3 regions of the Rummeliibacillus sp. G93 genome follow, and region 3 is predicted to be linked to each of the others. Evidence: riboswitches for the same ligand, from Rfam matches in the RefSeq annotation. Region 3 holds a riboswitch; each other region holds the start of a gene.
The links. Region 3 has a riboswitch for S-adenosylmethionine ahead of metK (methionine adenosyltransferase). Riboswitches for the same ligand answer to the same signal wherever they lie in the genome.
Positions count from the first base shown of each region.

Region 1 (4,974 bases), 640 kb from region 3:
TTTAATGTCCTTCAATTTGTTTGAGTAAACAGCCATAGGTGCTAAACATGTTGTAGCAATTGGAACAAGTTTAAGATTATGTTCTTTAATAAATTGGTCAAAATAAGCAACAGTTTGGAATGAATTGGCATCCAACTCACCATCTGCTAACGCTGTATTTGGAAGTACGTAATCATTAAAAGATACAAGCTTAATTTTGATTCCTTCTTTAGCTGCTTTTTTCGCTACATAATCCCAAATTTGCGTATCTGTCCCCGTAATGCCGATTTTATATGTTTTTGATTTTCCATCTGCCTCCTTACCGCTGGATTCGCTTGAACAGGCTGCCGTAAAAATAACTAGTGACAGCACCAGAATGGATAGTAAACATTTTTTCATTTTAATTTCCTCCTTAGATTAACCTCTTCTTATTTTTTTCGATAAAATGTTGCCAAATGACTGTAGCCCCTGAACCAAAACAATTAGTATGGCTACGGTAATTAGCATGGTGGTCGTATCAAAACGTTGATAGCCGAACGTTATGGCTAAGTCGCCAATACCACCGCCGCCTACGGTTCCTGCCATAGCCGATGCTCCAATCAGACCAATTGTCGCGATGGTAAAATTCACAATAAGTGAACTAAGAGCCTCAGGCAGTAAAAACCTGAAAATTGTCTGAAATGGAGTAGCCCCCATAGCATCTGCCGCCTCTAAAACACCTTTATCAACCTCTAGTAGCGAGCTTTCAACTAATCGAGCAATGTAAGGGCCTGCGTAGAAGACTAGTGGAACAATAGCTGCAGATGTTCCAATAGATGTTCCGACAATGAGCCGGGTAACTGGGATGATGGCTACGAGCAAAATAATAAAGGGCACAGATCGGAAAACATTGATCACTGCATTTAAAACCGTGAATACTGGAAGGTTCTCAATGATCTGTCCTTTACGAGTGACAAATAACAGGATGCCTAGCGGAAGGCCGATAATGATTGAAAAGATAAATGAAAAACCAACCATTTGAATAGTTTGAATGAGCGCTTCAATGATTTGTTCAGAATTAACTAGCATGTGCTACCACTTCCTTGTAAAGAATTTGTTGAGCTTGCATATATGATAATGCTCGTTTCACTTCCGTATCGGCTCCTTGGATTTCAACAATCAGTTTGCCAAAAGGAATACCTTGCAGTTCGGTAATATTGCCGAATAGCACATTGATTTCCACATCGAGAATTTTAGATAACTGTGATAAAAAAGGACTTCCTGTAGACTCGCCGACAAACGTAATATGGAAAATATGATTTAGTGCTTGCTTGCGTTCCATCATATTGAGTATTGATGGTGGAATTTGATCATGCATTACGGTACTAACAAAGTTTTGAGCAGTGTTAGTTTTCGGTGCGGAAAAGATATCAAATACTGTTCCTTCTTCTATCACTTTCCCCGCTTCCATCACTGCCACTCTGTCGCATATTTCTCGAATGACAGCCATTTCATGCGTGATCATTAAAATCGTAATCCCATACTCTTTGTTAATCTTCTTCAAGAGTTCCAATATGGAACCAGTTGTCTGTGGATCTAGAGCAGAGGTCGCTTCATCACAAAGTAGAATTGAAGGCTGTGTTGCTAAAGCGCGCGCTATGCCTACGCGTTGTTTCTGGCCGCCGGATAGTTGATCAGGATAGACTTGAGCTTTGTCACCTAAACCAACGAATTCAAGTAATTCTGAAACCCTTTGTTTGATTTGATCCTTAGGAACTTTACTTAAAATGAGCGGCATGGCTACATTTGCATATACTGTTTTGGAATTGAGCAAATTAAAGTGTTGAAATACCATACCAATGCTTTTCTTTACTTCGCGAATTCGCTTTTTGCTAATGGTTGTTAAGTCATGACCGTCTACTATGACTTTTCCGGAAGTAGGTTTTTCTAGTGAATTTACACAACGAATTAAGGAGCTTTTTCCTGCACCACTGAAGCCGACTACGCCAAATATTTCACCTTTATTAACTTTTAAATTAATCGAATTTAATGCACGTATCTCCTTTCCTCCGCTGTTATACACTTTAGAAACATTTTGGAATTCTATCATCCGTTCAATCTCCTTCCGATTTTTTCAACAAAAAAGTCCTTCTCCATGGAAGAAGAAGGACAGTAAGACATATGACTTCATATGTACGGTAACGTCTTCTTATCTTCCAAGCTTAATCGCTTGCTGGAATTGGCACGGTGCAAAAATGTCCGCTGCCGAGGTTTCAAAGGGCCAGTCCCTCCACCTCTCTTGATAAGGGCAATATTTAATTAAGTATAAGTGGTACATCTGCTAAACTGTGTTTTTAATTCCCCCTTTCAAATTAATTTTGCCATAAAAAAATCCTTCTCCATGGAAGAAGAAGGACACAAAGACATATGGCTTCATATGTACAAATACGTGTTCTTATCTTCCAAGCTTAATCGCTTGCTGGAATTGGCACGGTGCATATGTCCGTTGCCGAAGCTTCACAGGGCCAGTCCCTCCGCTTCTCTGGATAAGAAAAATGATTATTTGATTGATTTTTACTATACATGGTCATTTTTGAATAGTCAATATAAAATAATATTTTAAAAGATTTTTATTTTTCTTATTGATGTTTCTTTTATTATTTACATAGACTAACGAGGTTTATATATTTATTATTTTTATCTATTTTCAATGATTATTTCTCTAATAATCATTATATATTTTAGAAAATTTTGATAAAGTGTTATTACCCATATTTTACAAAGGAGTAATTCTATGAAAAAAATACTGACTGTTTTTTTGCTTGTAAGCTTTGTATTTCTTCTTAACTTTCTTATTTTAGGTCCTACTCGTACCTTGCTACCTTATTGGACTTCTTTCTTTATCATTTGTTTAGTCATTACCTTATTTAATTTCTTCCGATCAATGAATAAAAATTTTACAGTAACATTTATTTTTATGGGTGTTGCATTGGGTTGTTTAGGTTTATGTTTATTTTCTTTTTTGATTACTAGTGGATATGAAATTTACAAATAAAAGAGGAAAAATACTCTTTCCAATTTAAAAGCCGATGAAATTTTACAGCTAAGTAGAATTTCATCGGCTTTTATAGATAGTTTATAGTAAACAAAGTACAAGAAAGAGACTTTAGTAGTTTCGTTTATTAATTATTTTCCAAGCTTATAATCATACTGATACACTACTTTCCCTGTTTCGTTGTTGATTTTATATTGATAACGTCCCGTCCAAGCATAGACAAACTTTGTGTCAGCGAATACTTCTAATGAAGTGGTGGCATTCTCAAGTGGAGCATCTAAAAGTTGCTCCCAAATCAAGTCTTGTTTTGTAAGATCAAGTAAGGCTAAGGTCTGCCGATTATCGTTGCGCTTTTTCTGATAAACAATGAGCTGCTTTTCAACAGGCTTACTTTCAACTAGCCTTACGCCCATTAGCTCGGGGTAAAGTTTTTTTATTTTCTCGCTTCGTTTTTCAACACCTGCTACACTCTCATCCCATCCTACTGGTAAAGTACGTATTTTATCAGCATAACTCGGATCTTCTTTTATTTCGTTCGTAGCTAAATTTAACTTAAAATAACGACCATCTAAGCCGTAAAGATAGACTTTATTTAGACCTTTAATAGAATAGTCAGTATACATGTAGCTTAAATTATCTTCTAATACAGGGAATTTATTCAGAAAGTCTTTTTCGTCTGCTTGCTTTTTCCCTGTTTTTGGATCTATAAAATAAAGGGTTTTCTTTTTATTATTTAACACCAACAGTCCCTCGCTAGTCTCTCCTACTAAGTATTCTTGCCAAGTAGAGATCCTACTCCACAGCTTTTTACCAGTATGAAGATCAATAGCACTCATTAAGAAACCTTTAAAGTTGGTGGTTATTCCATTTTCTGTTCCATTGGGTGTAGTTTTACTTATTTTAACGACCGATATTGGCTTTTCTTTTAAATCGAAGAGTACAACAGGTGATTCTAGTTCAATTCTTTTGGGTGCGAAAAGTCCATTAAACCCCCATAACAGGCATGAAAAAACGAAAAACACCGTTATTAAAAACGAGCTGAATTTCAAGAACATTTTACCTAAGGTTTGTTCTTTTTTCTTCAATTGATAAATTTGGCGAGGTATAAAAATAAATAATGATAGGATAACTAAGGCAGCAATCACTGTTAACAGAATGTAATCAGACCGCCAACCTGTTGGTATCCAATTGGCTAGATAATTTGGCTGCAGGAACTTGAGTAAGGCCGAACCAAGTAGAAAATTAAAGAACAGTACAATAATTAATTTTTTAAAAATCTTAATTATTGAAAAAGGCTCAGTTTCTTCGTTTCTCTTCTTCGCTACTATATAAATCATCTTGATAGGCAAATATAATAAACGGAGGTAGAGTAAGATTAGAGCCGTATTATGTATTATATTAGAATTAAAGTTTAGCAGCATTAGCCACTTTTCAAAAAAATTTGTTATTATATCCATTTTTCAATCCTTTTAATTAATATTTTACTTAATTATATCATTCTCTTCCTATTTCTCACAGTTTTCACATGTCCAAGGCTCATGATCACCTAACCATCTCTAGCCTATTTTAAGATGAGGAACATTAGAAAACTTTCCTCACAAAAATCGTTCAGTAATTAAATAAGGTGACACCTAAGAATTGCCTAAATACAATGTATCTATCTCAATTTGAGTAGCTCCATTATCCATGTACTTAACATAGTATGCCTTTGCATTTGGTCTTGAACTAACAGAAGAAGATAATATTTCATTTTTAAAGTGAAGTGCCACTCCGTCATCAACTGCATAACCTTCTTTTATTTTCCCTTCCGAAACTAATTGTTTATATGAAGGCTTTCTTTTATTCTCACCGTCAAAATGGGGACAGTTACTTCCCTTTAAGAGCCCTAAACAATCCAACTTATACAAAGGAGCATTCAATGGGTCAGTTAATCCTTCTTCGAACCAACAAATTGAACCAGC
Region 1 is NZ_CP097314.1:1,618,901-1,623,874, reverse strand. Features, by position in the region: gene M2M59_RS08060 (MetQ/NlpA family ABC transporter substrate-binding protein) at 1-378, opposite strand, end outside; gene M2M59_RS08055 (methionine ABC transporter permease) at 397-1,047, opposite strand; gene M2M59_RS08050 (methionine ABC transporter ATP-binding protein) at 1,037-2,068, opposite strand; SAM riboswitch class I at 2,165-2,267, opposite strand; SAM riboswitch class I at 2,411-2,511, opposite strand; gene M2M59_RS08045 (hypothetical protein) at 2,753-3,013, shown strand; gene M2M59_RS08040 (PA2928 family protein) at 3,145-4,470, opposite strand; partial or broken gene M2M59_RS08035 (Type 1 glutamine amidotransferase-like domain-containing protein) at 4,645-4,974, opposite strand, start outside.
Region 1: another riboswitch for S-adenosylmethionine. It lies ahead of M2M59_RS08050 (methionine ABC transporter ATP-binding protein); the one in region 3 lies ahead of metK (methionine adenosyltransferase).

Region 2 (4,974 bases), 420 kb from region 3:
AGCGAGGAAAATATTAAGGAAGTAATGTATGCAATTCATGCTTTGGGTAAAGAATTGAATAAGTAATATAATATAAAAAATTATCTTAAGATTGTTATCCAGATAAGTGATAACAATCTCTTTTGATTTCTATAGAAATTCCAATCTAATCTCACTCCCATTCCGACTCTCCTCCTCATAAAACTCCATCACTTCTACCGTAAACCGATCTAGTATTCTATCTAGCTTTTTATACATATAGCCAAAGGGATTGGTGATGAACTGCCTTTTAGTTTGCTGAATAGTTTCTTTGAAGGCTGTAAAGCTGATATCTTCGAGCTGTTGTTTGCGGACTTGGTAGATTTCCCATTCCAGCAAGGGTTTTAGTTGCTTGTACACGACATCCACAAATTTCTTTGTTTCTGAGGTGTTGCCAGTGGTTGATAAAAGATAATGAAAAATTCTATTACGCAAAGATGTATTTAACATCGGGTATGTATGTTTACCGTATTGATGTTTAGGATTAGAAGATAAAGATGGTTCCTGTTCCAGTTGCGCTGCTTCAACCTTACTCTCACAAGGAGTTTCAGCTTCTTCTTGATGTGCCACGGCCAATGTGTCATCACAAGGTAAAATAGAAAAGATGTTGGCGCCTTTGATGCCATTCATCTTTTTTGTTTGGATGCGTTTGATAATCTGAAACTCTTCTAAACGTTTGAGCGTGCGGAAAACAGTTCGGACAGAAATGCCTAAAGCACCTGCAATTGTTTGTGCCTTTAAGTGGCAGGCACCTGGATAATCCAATGCATGCGAAGCCATTTTATAAAGAACGGCCTTATCGGATGGGGTCAAATTGTAGTAATGCTTGCGGATGTGTTGTTCCACTTGCTCGTCCATTTCTTGTATAGTTGTAAAAGATGTATAAGGTGCTAAATATTCAAAACGTGCCATGTTTTCTCCTTCTTTCAGCTTTTATATAGTAAATAGATGAAAGTAGGGAAAAGGGGACATAAAATAAAAAATATTTTTGTTTACAATATAAAGAAGAATGTACAACAATTTATTGTACACTCCTCAATTTAATGTGTGAGATGTGAATTTATTTTAGATAAGATGATAATCTGAATGGGATGAGATGGTATTTGAATGAATGGGTTGACATTGTTTACACATTTTCTTAAATGTTTTGTGCAAGAGCGTTATCACGACCACGTATTTTATTAGATACTGCTTTAATTCTTACAAAATCATTCACTACATATTGAATGCGATTAGATAATGCTTCTACAGTAGCAACTATTTTTGTTTTCGCTAGAGCATCTTGTTTGCCGTGCTGTTTACCGCTCTTTTGTTATTGTGTATCTCACACATTAGTATTCTATGAAGTAAACGGTTTTTGATCTGTACTCATGTCCGTGATTCTTAAAATACTTTGAATTGGTTTACCACTATTACAGAAAAAAACTCGCCGATTGCGGCGAGTTTTTCTTTTTTAATTCAAGCATGTTATTCAATAGTATGTTTCATGGCATTATACATATTGGCTACGTGCTCATCTGACTTATCTCGTGGCATGCGGAGTCGTTCAACGGAAGAGCCGTACCCGATTTCTTGTTCGCCTTCTTGTAAGCCTTTGAAAATGCCATCTGCAAATTCGTCTAATGGCTCTCCATTTGTATGCAGTCCGGCACCGCCTAGGTCTGTGTTGACTGCTGGAGGGGCAACTTCAATCACTTCTACACCTGTTTCGGCAAGTTGGTGACGTAAGCTCATCGTAAAGGAGTGGAATGCTGCTTTTGTAGCTGAATAGATTGGCGCGATAACCATCGGGGTAAAAGCTAACCCAGATGTAATGTTAATAAAAGTGGCTTCTTCTTTTTTAGCGAAATAGGGTGCAAAAAGCATCGTTATATGGAATGGCGCTTCAATGTTGGTCGTAATTTCTTGATTGAAATAAGCCCAATCGTTCTTTGCATCTGCTTTTAATATGTTAAAACGTTGTTGCATTCCTGCGTTGTTCACTAACACATTCACTTCGGGATAGTTTTCTGTTACCCATTCGAATAGGGAAATGCGCTCAAATTCACTGCTTACATCGCTTTGATGAATGATCAGCTCTGGAAATTTTTCTTTTGCCTGCTGAAGAACATTTTCTCTCCGTCCTGTAACGATCACTTTGTTTCCTGCTTTTAAAAATCTTTCTGCAAAAGCTAAGCCAATTCCAGAACTTCCGCCTGTGATAAGGATTGTATTTCCTGAAAGTTTCAATGTTATTCCTCTTTTCTAATAGCATGTGGTTCTGATAAAAATACAGGATGCTGTACTGACAATTTTTCAGTAGCCCATGGTAGTATATCCTAATACTACCCACTAACTATAGGGATTAACATCGTTCAAATGCTTAGAAATAATCATAAACCTCCTTTTCTTATTAACTTAGTTAGGATTAATGGCATAATCTATTGACAATGGTTCATATTATGGGTAATATTCATTTTAATTTGAAATTTCAAAAATCAAATAATTCAATCTATCCAGAGAGGTGGAGGGACATGGCCCTTTGAAACCTCAGCAACAGGTTCTGCTAATGTAGTAGAATACTGTGCTAATTCCATCAGGCATATAGCTTGGAAGATAGGAGAAGACAAACTTGTTTTGTTAAAAGTCTCTTTCCCTATCTCGGGAGGAGACTTTTTTATTTGTTATAAATAGCTGGGGAAAAGGAGTGGAGAAATGAAGTACGGATTTTGGTTGCCTATTTTTGGTGGTTGGTTGAGAAATGTAGAGGAAGAAAATATGCCACCCACGTATGAGTATGCGAAAACAATCATTCAATCAGCAGAAAAGTGGGGATATGATACAACATTAATCGCGGAACTATACTTAAATGATATTAAAGGCACTGACAAAGATTCGTTAGAGGCATGGTCTACGGCGACAGCTTTGGCAGCAGTAACAGAAAAAATTGAGATCATGGCAGCAGTTCGCCCCGTATTTCATAATCCTGCTGTAACTGCGAAAATGGCGGCAACTATTGACCATATTAGCAAGGGGCGTTTCACATTAAATGTAGTTTCGGGTTGGTGGGCTGAGGAGGCGAAGCAATATGGCGGCGATTTTACTGAACATGACCAGCGCTATGATAGAACGGCAGAGTTTATTGAAATTTTGAAAGGCTTATGGACGGAAGATACATTTTCATATCAGGGGAAGTTTTATCAAATAGATCAGGCAAAGCTTTCGCCTAAACCAGTGCAACGTCCTCATCCGATTTTATATGCTGGCGGTGAAAGTGAAAAAGGCAAACAAATCATTTCATCATTGTGTGATGCTTATGTCATTCATGGTCATACAGTGGAGGAAGCGAAGGCTAAGATTTCTGATATGAAGACGCGTAGAGAAGAAGCTGGTCGTGAGCCCTTTAAAACCATTGGAATGGCAGCCTATGTGATTTGCCGTGATACGGAGGAAGAAGCGCAGGAAGAGTTAAAACGAATTACAACGGTGAGCAATCTAAGTGGATATGCAGGCTTTAAAGACTTTACATCTAAGTCAGAGCTTGAACATCAAATTCAGTTACAGGATTATTCAGTATCTAATCGCGGAATCCGACCGAATTTAGTTGGCACACCTGAGCACATTGCAAATCAAATTATAGCCTTTGAGGAAGCTGGAGTTGATTTACTATTATTACAATGTTCTCCACAGCTAGAGGAACTAGGACGCTTTTCGAAACAGGTTATGCCGAAAGTGGAAGAATTAAAATCCACAATCATAGAAAACAAAAGCAGGGGGCAGGAATATCATGTCTAAAATATACGTAATTCATGAGAATAGTGAATGGACAGAACATCTATTTAAAAGATTAGAAGAGTTAGAACTTCCTTATGAAGATTGGAATCTTGTAAGAGGGACAGTTGATCTTACGTCTGTTCCACCTGAAGGGATTTTTTACAATCGCATGAGTGCTTCATCTCATACACGAGGCAACCGCTTTGCTCCAGAGTTAACAAGTGCTGTTCTCTCTTGGTTGGAGCACCATGGCAGAGTAGTGATCAATGGAAGCCGTGCCCTTCAGCTAGAGGTAAGTAAGGTCTTACAGTACTTAGAACTAGAGAAGTACGGCATCAAAACACCGAAAACAATTGCTGCAGTAGGAAGAGAAGAAATTCTTAAAGCAGCGGAGGAATTTGGCACAAAGAAATTTATAACAAAGCATAACCGAGCTGGAAAAGGGCTTGGGGTACAGCTTTTTACGTCTGTAGATGCTCTGCAAAACTATATTGATAGTGATAGCTTTGAGGAACCAGTCGATGGAATTACATTGCTGCAGGAATATATCGAGTCTCCTGAGGCTTTTATTACACGTAGTGAATTTATTGGTGGAAAGTATTTTTATGCTGTTCGGGTGGACACTTCTGAAGGCTTTGAATTATGTCCTGCCGATGCATGTGCAATTGATGATCTTTTCTGCCCTGTTGGAGAAGAAAGCGCCAAACCTGCAAAATTCCAGATTAGAGAAGGGTTTGAACATCCTATTTTTGAGAAATATGAACGTCTGCTAGCAGCCAATGATATTAAAATCGTGGGTATAGAGTTTATCCAAGATAAAGAGGGCCAAATTTACACATATGATATTAACACGAATACCAATTACAACAGTGAAGCGGAAGCCAACGGAGATATTTATGGAATGCTTGAAATTGCTAAGTATTTAGGTGGAGAGCTTAAAAAATTGGAAGTGACTGTTTAGGTAGCGAGTTAATCTTGGCTTGCGTATGGCCAAATCAATTGGACAATAAAAAACGGCTGAGGCCGTTTTTTTTTTGCTTTTTCAAAGCAAAACAATTGCAGTACAAGATTTAAACGGCACTAATTTAGTAGCTTTGCGAGGACAACGCTTTTTCTGTGGGATTGTCTGAAGTAAACATTTTTAGAAGAAGTTAAATCAATATAAAAGTGCAGGTTTCTTAAACTGATTTTGATTATATGATG
Region 2 is NZ_CP097314.1:2,679,911-2,684,884, reverse strand. Features, by position in the region: gene M2M59_RS13505 (HIT family protein) at 1-66, shown strand, start outside; gene M2M59_RS13500 (helix-turn-helix domain-containing protein) at 130-930, opposite strand; gene M2M59_RS13495 (SDR family oxidoreductase) at 1,486-2,247, opposite strand; SAM riboswitch class I at 2,507-2,620, shown strand; gene M2M59_RS13490 (LLM class flavin-dependent oxidoreductase) at 2,713-3,792, shown strand; gene M2M59_RS13485 (ATP-grasp domain-containing protein) at 3,785-4,732, shown strand.
Region 2: another riboswitch for S-adenosylmethionine. It lies ahead of M2M59_RS13490 (LLM class flavin-dependent oxidoreductase); the one in region 3 lies ahead of metK (methionine adenosyltransferase).

Region 3 (4,974 bases):
AAAGTGAACGTACAAGACTTGTGCTGTTTACACCAAAGTCCTGGCAGACCGCTTGTCCTAGAAGATGAGGTAACAATCGGTCATCAAGTGACACTACATAGCTGCCATGTAAAAAAAGGTGCGCTTATTGGTATGGCATCAATTGTTTTAGACGGCGCAGAAATTGGCGAGGGAGCATTCATCGGGGCAGGGAGCCTTGTGACACAAGGAAAAGTAATACCTCCGAATACAATGGCTTTCGGCCGACCAGCTAAAGTAGTACGGGAATTAACTGATGAAGATAAAAAAGACATGGTCCGCATTATCAACGAATATCATGAAAAGGGCCAGTTCTATAAATCTGTCCAACAAAATTCAGAAAGATAATAAAAAGATGGCTTCTCTCAAAAGGGAGGCCATCTTTTTACTTTTTATTCTTCTTGTTCCTCTCCATTGCCATTGCCTTTGAGTGACTTACCATATTGTCTGTCACGTATTTCCTTTGATAGCGCGAAAGAGGTGTATAAGACAAAAATAATCCCTAGCCAATAATATCCCTTTTCGACAAGGTCCCAGTCTGTATTCCAAACACTTATCATCCCTATTCCAAATGAAGCAATCGTTGATAAATAACAAAGGAGCAAATATTCTTTTGTTACTTTAATTCCGTCATGCCGATCGCGAATTGTCTTTACAAGTGAAAAAGCAGAAAAAGTAATCCACCCCAACAAAATAGTATAGAATCCTCGCTCAACAAGTTGCCAATCTGTATTCCAAATCGCAACTAAGACAAAACCAAAGCCGGTTAAAAAAGCAGCCCATGTGAGAAAAAAGAATTCATTTGTTTTCAACCATCTCTCCTCCTTGAACTTCTTATTAACTTATTCAAAGAGAGAAAAGGTTATGAACCGAAAATGTATCAAGCTTTTACTTTGCCTTCATTTTATTTTTAAAGAATAGTTTGTTCACAACCTATCAAGATTAATGGAGAATAAAAACCAAAAACCCTATCACAAATGTGACAGGGTTCTCATAAGAATCAGCTTATCGCTTAGGAGGAAAAACCTCCATAGCAAGAAACTCTATTTATTTAAATTTAGCTTTCAATTCTTCAGCTTTATCTGTATTTTCCCAAGGTACATTTAAATCAACACGACCGAAGTGTCCGTAAGCCGCTGTTTGTTTATAGATTGGACGGCGAAGATCAAGCATTTTGATAATGCCTGCAGGACGCAAATCAAATGTCTCACGAACGGCTTCTACTAATTTGCTTTCTGTGACCTTTCCTGTACCAAAAGTATCTACAGAAATAGAAACTGGCTGAGCTACTCCGATTGCATAAGCTAACTGAACTTCTGCGCGCTCTGCTAAGCCTGCAGCTACAATATTTTTAGCTACATAACGAGCTGCATATGCTCCAGATCGGTCTACTTTTGTTGCATCTTTCCCTGAGAATGCACCGCCGCCATGACGCGCATACCCACCGTATGTGTCAACGATGATTTTGCGTCCTGTAAGACCTGCATCCCCTTTTGGTCCACCAATTACAAAGCGGCCTGTTGGGTTAATGAAGTATTTTGTGTTTTCATCCAGTAATTCAGCTGGCACTACATTATTGATTACTGTTGATTTAAGATCTTGTTGAATTTGTTCTAATGTTACATCTTCATCATGTTGAGTTGAGATAACAATTGTATCCACACGTACTGGATGGTTGTTTTCATCATACTCAATTGTTACTTGTGTTTTTCCATCCGGACGCAAGTATGCAAGTTGACCTGTCTTGCGAACCTCTGTTAAACGGCGTGCCAATTTGTGAGCTAAGCTGATTGGAAGCGGCATTAACTCAGGTGTTTCATTGCAAGCATAGCCGAACATCAACCCTTGGTCCCCTGCACCAATTGCTTCGATATCTGCATCTGACATTTTGCCTTCACGAGCTTCCAGTGCTTGGTCTACACCTTGTGCAATATCCGGTGATTGTTCACCAATTGCTACAAGTACTGCTAGGTTTTCTGCATCGAAACCGTATTTACCGCGTGTGTAACCAATTTCAGCTACTGTATCTCTTACAATTCCTTTGATGTCAACATATGTTGAAGTCGTCACTTCTCCTGCAACAAGGACAAGGCCTGTTGTGACAGTTGTTTCACATGCAACTCGCGCATTCGGGTCTTTTGCAATAATGGCATCTAAAATGGCATCCGAAATTTGGTCACAAATTTTATCTGGATGTCCTTCTGTTACGCTTTCTGAAGTAAATAATCTTCTGTTAGTCATTTGGTTGGTTTCCTCCTAAATCAACGAGATCCTCTCGAAAGTGATACGGTACTCATTACCCATGTCCGTTTAAATGGATTAAACGCCAAGCTTTAGCTGCTTTTTAAACACGAGGATATAGAAAGTGCCCTTACATACATGCTATATATTAATATGAAACAAAATCAATTTGCCTCAATTTTTACACAAAAAAACCTTTCGCTCATTCGCACAATGAGGAAAGGATATGTTTCGTAAGCACCTTTCACTCTTATCGTTCAAGGAATATTCCTTGCATCAGATTAGCACCAGCGCATTTAACACTTGATAAAATGCAGGTTGCCGGGTTTCTTAGGGCCTGACCCTCCACCAGCTCGGGATAAGAGTATCCGTTCTATAGCATATAGTAAGCGAATTGAACAAGAAAGTCAAATTTTCGATAAAAAATAAAGAAAAAAGTTGATTTTTGATGAATTTTGTTGTGTGATGTAGTTAAGCGTTTTCGTAAAGTAAATTAATGAATTAATTTATATAGAAAACTTTTAAAAAATAACGAGTTATTAGTATAGACTAATACGCTTAATGTGTTATACTAATTCTCGAAAAGATTAATACTCACCCACTTAGCAAGGGTAATAATATAAAAAGGATGGTACGTACACAGATGAATTCAGTAGAAATTGCGAATGAACTGAATGATTTATTACAAGGGCGCAATATTTTAGAACAGCTTTCAGTTCCACAATTAGTGGAAAAAGCAACTTCACGTGGAGAGGCAATCTTAACGGTAGATGGTGCTGTTCGCGCAGTAACTGGCAAATATACAGGACGTTCTCCTAAAGATAAATTTATGGTAGAAGAAGAATCCTCTAAAGACAAAATTGATTGGGGTAAAATCAATCAACCTATTTCTTCAGAAGTTTTCGATTCATTATATACGAAAGTAGTAGACTATTTAAAAGAAAAAGAAGAAATTTTTGTTTTCAAAGGATTTGCGGGTGCTGACCCTTCATCCCGTCTTGGCATTCGTGTTGTGAACGAATTCGCATGGCATAATTTATTTGCACATCAATTATTCATCCGCCCTACAGCTGAAGAATTAGAAGAACATGAAGCAGATTTCACTATTGTTTCTGCTCCTACCTTTAAAGCTGATCCAGCAGTAGACGGAACATCTTCTGAAACATTCATTCTCGTATCTCTAGAAAAACGCATTATTTTAATCGGCGGCACAGAATATGCTGGCGAAATGAAAAAATCAATCTTCGGCATTATGAATTACCTATTACCACAACAAGGTATTCTGTCTATGCACTGCTCTGCAAATGTTGGTGAATCAGGCGATGTAGCATTATTCTTCGGCCTATCCGGTACAGGTAAAACGACTTTATCTGCTGACAGCAATCGCAAATTAATTGGTGATGATGAGCACGGCTGGTCAGACAATGGAGTATTCAATATAGAAGGAGGCTGCTACGCGAAAACAGTCAACCTTTCTGCTGAAAAAGAACCAGAAATCTATAATGCTATCAAATTTGGCACAGTGCTTGAGAATGTAACAATCGATCCAGAAACACGCATACCTGACTATGATGATACTACATTAACTCAAAATACACGTGCTGCATACCCAATCCAAAATATCGAAAATATTGCAAGTCCATCTGTTGGTGGTCACCCTAAAACAATTATTTTCTTAACAGCTGATGCGTTTGGCGTATTGCCTCCAATCAGTAAATTAACGAAAGAGCAAGCGATGTATCATTTCTTATCTGGCTTCACTTCCAAAATTCCTGGAACAGAACGCGGTGTCGTAGAACCAGAACCAGTATTCTCTACATGCTTTGGCGCTCCATTCTTCCCACTACATGCTTCTGTATACGCAGAAATGTTGGGTGAGAAAATCGATGCTCATGAAGCTAATGTATTCTTAGTTAATACAGGCTGGACTGGCGGCAGCTATGGTGAAGGCAGCCGTATGAAACTTTCTTATACTCGTACAATGGTTCGCGCTGCAATCGACGGCAAGCTAGACAATGTATTCACAGAGCAAGATCCATTCTTTGGTCTATCTATGCCTACACAAATCGAAGGCGTGCCAACAGAAGTTTTAAATCCGCGTAATGCATGGGCGGATAAAGATGCTTATGATCAAAAAGCTAAAGAACTTGCTGGCATGTTCCATGAAAACTTTAAAAAATTCGGCGTCATTTCAAAAGATATTTCTGAAAAAGGCGCGCCAATCGTTTAATTGCTACAACTTATCGCTTACAACCTATAAGTAAATCCAAATCGCAAAAAAATCCCCGACAGGCCAAAAGGCTAGCCGGGGATTTTTGGTTTTTTAATCTGTGTCATCTGGAAAAAATTCTGCTTCTGTATCGTATTTCTTAAACATCTCAAGAATAGGTTCGGCATCTTCTCTCGTTAGTTGATTAAAGAAAATCTCTTCTGCATAATTTCTTATTTCTATGCCTTCTATTCCATGATCATCATGGAACAGAATAGAAAACCATTTTAACTGTTCTTTTGAATCGGCTGAGTGGTGAATAAAATAATCTCTTATTTTATCATTTAAGGTGACACGCTGAATTTTTACTAAGCCTTCATCCTGTGAACTAAAACTGAATTGTTCCAGTTCTTGAATTGCCTTGCTTTCTTCCTTCCAATTTTGCACCTGCAGCTCATTATAGGGTCCAGAATAAGCCTCCCATAATTCCTGCCAGAAAGGATAGC
Region 3 is NZ_CP097314.1:2,258,533-2,263,506, forward strand. Features, by position in the region: gene M2M59_RS11235 (gamma carbonic anhydrase) at 1-366, shown strand, start outside; gene M2M59_RS11240 (YiaA/YiaB family inner membrane protein) at 411-830, opposite strand; gene metK (methionine adenosyltransferase) at 1,066-2,259, opposite strand; SAM riboswitch class I at 2,507-2,624, opposite strand; gene pckA (phosphoenolpyruvate carboxykinase (ATP)) at 2,903-4,489, shown strand; gene M2M59_RS11255 (hypothetical protein) at 4,583-4,974, opposite strand, start outside.